2 linked regions of the Jeotgalibacillus aurantiacus genome follow. The protein of the gene in region 2 interacts with the protein of the main gene of each other region in a pairwise test. Links are inferred from orthologs where the notes say so. Each region holds a gene or a part of one and is shown on either strand. Other genes may lie near its edges.

What was found.
Region 1: the proteins of ligA (region 2) and leuS interact in binary tests that used the Escherichia coli proteins (3 or more experiments, as listed by UniProt). The link is inferred for Jeotgalibacillus aurantiacus from one-to-one orthologs.

The regions. Positions count from the first base shown.
Region 1 is NZ_JACNMS010000004.1:31,310-34,710, reverse strand. What follows is about bases 313-3,383. They hold leuS (leucine--tRNA ligase), read right to left. Parts: upstream 3,019-3,383; coding sequence 607-3,018; downstream 313-606. Other genes in these bases: H7968_RS13045 (MDR family MFS transporter), read right to left, coding at 3,337-3,383; H7968_RS13055 (rhodanese-like domain-containing protein), read right to left, coding at 313-321. In the rest of the region: more of H7968_RS13055, read right to left, coding at 7-312; more of H7968_RS13045, read right to left, coding at 3,384-3,401.
Region 2 is NZ_JACNMS010000005.1:24,245-27,487, forward strand. The notes cover bases 168-3,080. They hold ligA (NAD-dependent DNA ligase LigA), read left to right. Parts: upstream 168-574; coding sequence 575-2,587; downstream 2,588-3,080. Other genes in these bases: pcrA (DNA helicase PcrA), read left to right, coding at 168-478; H7968_RS14665 (CamS family sex pheromone protein), read left to right, coding at 2,594-3,080. Outside these bases: more of pcrA, read left to right, coding at 1-167; more of H7968_RS14665, read left to right, coding at 3,081-3,243. UniProt on the Escherichia coli protein: DNA ligase that catalyzes the formation of phosphodiester linkages between 5'-phosphoryl and 3'-hydroxyl groups in double-stranded DNA using NAD as a coenzyme and as the energy source for the reaction.

The sequences.
Region 1 (3,401 bases), on a different replicon or contig from region 2:
TTTAAATTACGCTTTCGGCTTCGTTTCGCCCTGATATTCAAGCATGCCGCCTGTCATATTGACGACTTTGTAGCCGTGGTCATGCAGGAACCAGCCTACATTTTCACTGCGTCTGCCTGAGCGGCAAATGAGAACATATTCTGTTTCAGTATCCAGCTCATCCAGATGCATCGAGATATCTCCCATCGGAATATGTGTTGCCTGAGGAATCATTCCTTCCGCAACCTCATCATCCTCACGCACATCAATCAGGTGAAGGGACTCTCCCGCTTCAAGCTTTTCCTGAACTTCTTTTGCTGTTAATGTTTTCAATTCTGACATGATCCAGCACCCTTTCTATCATTGAACTTTTTTCATTATATCAAAAAAGGACCAAAGGAAAAACATAACCGCAACTTCCCTCTTCCGAAATCGAGCAAACTGAAAAATTGCTGCAAATATATTTTTCAAAATTTCTTTTCCTATCATGATTAGGAAATGATTCATATAGAAAGGGCTCAATTCACCCGAAAGATTCTTATGGCGGAAAAACAGATGTGCGAAGCACAATGGGCTCACCGCGCGGCCGTGGAAAGCGAAGGGTGCGACCCGGCCCGGTTTATTAAATCAATTCGCCACAATATTCACAAGCTTGCCTGGCACGGCAATGACTTTGCGAATCGTTTTGCCTTCAACAGCTGCTTTGATCGCTTCTTCTTCAAGCGCAATCTTTTCCATGTCTTCACGTGATGCGTCGCGGGCGATCATCATCTTCTGCTTCAGCTTACCATTAATTTGTACGACAATCTCAACCTCGTTATCCACAAGCTTTGATTCGTCAAATGTTGGCCATGCAGCGTAGCTCAGCTCACCTGATCCAACCTTTTCCCAAAGCTCTTCAGCAAGGTGAGGCGCAAATGGCGACAACATCTGTACGAACCCTTTTACATACTCAGCAGGGATCGTATCCGCTTTATATGCATCATTGACAAATACCATCAGCTGAGAGATCGCTGTGTTAAAGCGGATGCCTTCGATATCCTCTGTCACCTTTTTCACTGTCTGGTGGTACACTTTTTCAAGATCAGCGTTAGGTGCGTTGGTTACTTTAGCGGAGAGCTCTCCGTTTTCAGTAACCAGCAGGCGCCATACGCGGTCAAGGAATCGGCGTGCTCCATCAAGACCGTTTTCAGACCAGGCAACGGATGCTTCAAGTGGACCCATGAACATTTCATAGACGCGCAGTGTATCGGCACCGTGCGAACGGATAATTTCGTCCGGATTGACGACATTGCCTTTTGATTTACTCATCTTTTCATTGTTTTCACCAAGAATCATCCCCTGGTTAAACAGCTTCTGGAACGGCTCTTTTGTTGGGACAACCCCAATATCATAAAGCACCTTGTGCCAGAAACGTGCATAAAGCAGGTGAAGAACGGCATGCTCGGCTCCACCGATATAAATATCTACCGGAAGCCAGTGCTTGATCTTTTCCGGATCCGCCAGTGCATCTGTATTATCAGGATCAATATAGCGCAGGTAATACCAGCAGCTGCCCGCCCATTGTGGCATTGTATTCGTTTCGCGGCGTCCCTTCATGCCTGTTTCAGGATGAGTCACGTTTACCCACTCATCAATATTCGCAAGTGGCGATTCGCCTGTGCCTGAAGGTTTGATATTTGTTGTCTTTGGAAGCTCAAGCGGCAGCTCTGACTCCGGTACGCCTGTTGTTGTACCGTCTTCCCAATGAATGATTGGAATCGGCTCTCCCCAATAACGCTGACGGCTGAACAGCCAGTCACGCAGACGATACGTGATTTTCTTCGTACCAAGCTGCTTTTCTTCAAGCCATTCAATCGCTTTTGAGATCGCTTCATCTTTGCCAAGTCCATCAAGGAAGCCGGAGTTCACGTGTTTACCTTCACCTGTATAGGCTTCTGTTGAAATGTCTCCGCCTTCTACAACCTCTTTAATTGGCAGCTCGAATTTTTTCGCGAATTCGTAATCACGCTCATCATGCGCAGGCACGGCCATAATCGCACCGCTTCCGTAGCTCATCAGAACGTAATCAGCAATCCAGATCGGCATTTTTTCGTCATTAACCGGATTAATTGCATATGCGCCTGTGAACACCCCTGATTTATCCTTCGCAAGGTCCGTTCTTTCAAGGTCACTTTTAGATTTGATCGTGTCAATGTAAGCATCAACTGCAGTCTTCTGGTCATCTGTTGTGATTTTCGCTACAAGCGGATGCTCCGGTGCGAGGACTGCATACGTTGCGCCAAACAGGGTATCCGGACGTGTTGTAAACACATCGAACGTTTCATTCGTTCCGTCAATCTGGAAGTTGATTTCCGCTCCTTCAGAACGTCCAACCCAGTTGCGCTGCATGTCCTTAATGCTTTCAGGCCAGTCCAGATCATCCAGATCATCAATCAGGCGGTCCGCGTAAGCTGTAATCTTCAGCACCCACTGCTTCATCGGACGGCGCTCAACCGGGTGTCCCCCACGTTCACTTTTACCGTCAATGATTTCTTCATTTGCAAGGACGGTTCCAAGTGCCGGGCACCAGTTCACCGCTACCTCATCCACATAAGCAAGTCCTTTTTCATAAAGCTTCAGGAAGATCCACTGTGTCCATTTGTAGTACTCAGGATCCGTCGTGCTGATTTCACGATCCCAGTCATAAGAGAAACCAAGCTCCTGAATCTGACGGCGGAATGTATCGATATTTTTCTTTGTAAAGTCAGCCGGATCATTTCCTGTGTCGAGCGCATACTGCTCAGCAGGAAGACCAAACGCATCCCAGCCCATTGGGTGAAGAACGTTATAGCCCTGCATACGCTTGTAACGGGAAAGGATATCTGTTGCTGTATAACCTTCAGGGTGTCCAACGTGCAGACCCGCTCCGGATGGATAAGGGAACATATCCAGTGCATAGAATTTCTTTTGGGAAAGATCTTCTTTTGTTTTAAATGTTTTTTCGTTTAGCCAGTGTTGCTGCCATTTCTTTTCGATCGACTGATGATCAAAGCTCATGTCGGTTCCTCCTAATGTAAAAATTTACCTAAAATAAACAAAAAACTCCCGCCCCATATATGGGACGGGAGGTAATTAACACTCCCGCGGTACCACCCAAATTCGTGTACACGCGCTCAATCCTTATCGCGGAAAACGGATGATGCTAATGACTTTCACATCATCGACTCAAAGGTGAGTTCACAGTGCTGCCGATCTGCTTTCACCAACCGCAGATTCTCTACATTCAGCCGCTATCCTGCTACTAATCCTTCTCAGCGTCAACTTATTCAATCTATTTCCTTATTGTATGCAAATGTGTATAGGCTTGCAAGTCTTTTATGAAACGGATGCAACCGGCTCCTCCGCTCTTAAAGGACGATCGTATAAAAGCGTCAAACCAA
Region 2 (3,243 bases):
TTTCCCTCACAGCCGTTCACTGATGGAGGAAGTGGAGATGGAGGAAGAGCGCCGTCTCGCCTACGTTGGGATTACGCGGGCTGAAGAAGAATTATTTATCACAAATGCCCAGATGAGAACATTGTTTGGACGCACGAATATGAACCCTGTGTCACGCTTCATTGCGGAGATCCCGTCTGAACTTCTTGAGGAACCGATGAAAAAGGAAGCCAACCCTTTTGGTCTCGGAGGATCACCGCGTCCAACCGCACAGCCGCGTAAAGCACCTGTGCGCCGTCCGGTTCAGCGGACAACAGGTGGCAGTGATATCGGCTGGAGCGTCGGAGATAAAGCGCAGCATGGTAAATGGGGAACAGGCACCGTCGTCAGTGTTAAAGGGGAAGGTGACTCCATGGAGCTTGATATTGCATTTCCAAGCCCAACCGGCATTAAACGTCTGCTGGCCAAGTTTGCACCGGTTACGAAGGTAAGCGGCTAATGAAAAGCGCCCGTTTATAACGGGTGTTTTTATTGAAAGCCGGATCATCCTGTCAATACAATGTAAACCATCCAATGAAATGAGAGGAATGACACTATGGACCCATCCATTCAAAAACGCGTTCAGGAACTTCATGACAAGCTGAATCAGTACAATTATGAATATCATGTCCTGGATCAGCCGTCGGTTCCTGATTCCGAGTACGATCAGCTTTTAAACGAGCTGAAGGAGATTGAACAGCAATATCCTGAACTGATCACAGAGGACTCCCCGACCCAGCGTGTTGGCGGAGCCGTACTGGAGCAGTTCTCAAAGGTTGAACACCGCACGCCAATGCTCAGTCTTGGAAATGCATTTAACGAAGCGGACCTGCGGGACTTTGACCGTAAAGTCAGACAGGCTGTAGGTGACAATATTGCTTACAGCTGTGAGTTGAAAATTGATGGTCTTGCGGTTTCACTCCGCTATGAAAATGGTGTGTTTATGCAGGGTGCGACAAGGGGAGACGGATCGGTTGGTGAGGATATTACAGCCAATCTGAAGACAATCAGGTCGATCCCTCTGCGCCTGAAGAATCCGTTATCCATTGAAGTGCGGGGAGAAGCCTTCATGCCGAAATCCTCATTTGTTAAATTGAATGAGGAAAAAGAAAAGCGTGAAGAAGCTGCCTTTGCCAATCCGCGTAATGCAGCAGCAGGCTCACTGCGTCAATTGGATCCGAGAATTGCCGCATCACGTAACCTGGATATTTTCCTTTACGGTATTGGTGATCCGGGTGAAACGGGGATCAATTCGCAAAGTGAAGGCATGCAGTTATTAAATGAAAATGGCCTGAAGACGAATCCTGAACGCAAAACGTGCGGGACGATTGAAGAGGTTATTGACTATGTCAACAGCTGGGTGGAAAAGCGTGCTGAACTGCAGTATGACATTGATGGCATTGTCATCAAGGTAGATTCTCTTTCTCAGCAGGAGGAGCTTGGTTTCACTGCAAAAAGTCCACGCTGGGCGATCGCCTACAAATTCCCGGCAGAAGAAGTCATCACGATTCTTCATGATATTGAGCTGAGTATTGGACGGACCGGTGTACTAACACCGACTGCCATTTTAGAGCCGGTGCGTGTAGCAGGAACAACGGTGCAAAGAGCATCACTTCATAACGAGGACCTGATCCGTGAAAAGGATATCCGTCTCGGTGATCATGTCATTGTGAAAAAAGCAGGCGATATCATTCCTGAGGTAGTCAGTGTGATCACGGATCGCAGAACAGGGGATGAAAAGGAATTTACGATGCCGACACATTGTCCTGCCTGTGACAGCGAGCTTGAGCGGCTGGAAGGGGAAGTAGCACTCCGCTGCCTCAACCCGAAATGTCCGGCACAAATTCAGGAGGGTCTGACTCATTTTGTATCCCGCAATGCTATGAACATAGATGGACTAGGGGAAAAGGTCATTGCCCAGCTATTTAAGGAAAATCTGATTGAAGATGTAGCAGACCTCTATCGTTTAACGAAGGAGCAGCTCATTCAACTAGAACGAATGGGTGAGAAATCTGTTGAGAATCTCCTGACTGCCATTGAGGCATCCAAGAAAAACTCTATGGAGAAGCTGCTGTTTGGACTCGGGATCCGCCATGTAGGAGCCAAAGCAGCCAAAACGATTTCAGAGCATTTCCGCTCTATTGACAAGCTGCGTGAAGCAACTGTGGACGATTTGTTACAAATCGATGAAATCGGAAACAAAATGGCTGATGCAATCGTCACATATTTTGAGAACGAAGAAGTACAGGAATTAATCGAAGAACTCCGTGAAAATGGTGTGAATCTTACTTATACAGGTCCTAAAAAAGAGCGGATGGAATCTGTTGAGTCTGCTTTCACAGGAAAAACGATAGTATTAACTGGGAAGTTAGCTCAATTGACACGTGATGAAGCGAAAGAGAAAATAGAACTGTTAGGTGGAAAAGTGACCGGTAGTGTTAGTAAAAAGACAGATCTTCTTGTTGCAGGAGAAGATGCCGGCTCTAAATTGACGAAAGCACAGGATTTAAATATTACGATCTGGGATGAGCAGCAGCTCATTGACGAAATAACCAAACAAGAGGTGTAGCATTTCATGAAAAAGTGGATAGCCGCAGTAACGGGTGCTTCCTTGCTGCTGGGAGGGTGTATGCCATCTTTTCAGCAGGAAGATGAGGTTATCCAGGAGAACGCGCCGGAAGAATCGGAAGAACAGACTGTCATCATTCCAAACTTCCAGATATCTGACGAATATTACCGGACCTTATTGCCATACGAACCATCCCCTTCACGCGGAATGGTCGTGAATAATCTGCAGACGAATTACGATATTGCAGAATTTGAAAGTGGACTGATGCGTGTTGCGCAGCAGAACTTTGATCCTGAAACGCACTTTTTCCAGGCAGGACAGTTCCTGGACAGTGATACGATAACAAGCTGGTTGAACCGTGAGTTTACCGATGCGCAGCTTCAGGAGTATGACATGGAGCCTGAAGAGAATGTAGGGTTGAACCCGGTTGATGCCGGTGGAGAAAACCGTGAGCAGCGGGCGAAGGAAAGTCCGATTTATTTAGCTCATATTCTTGAACATAACTACTTTGTGAAATCTGAAGAGGATGAATCGAAGGTAAGGCTCGGTGGTGTTGTGCTTGGGCTCGCGATGAATTCTGTTTACTACTATCAGAACGATAATGATCCATTCGGCCCAACATTTGAGGAGCCGATTCCTGATGCTGAGATTGAAGA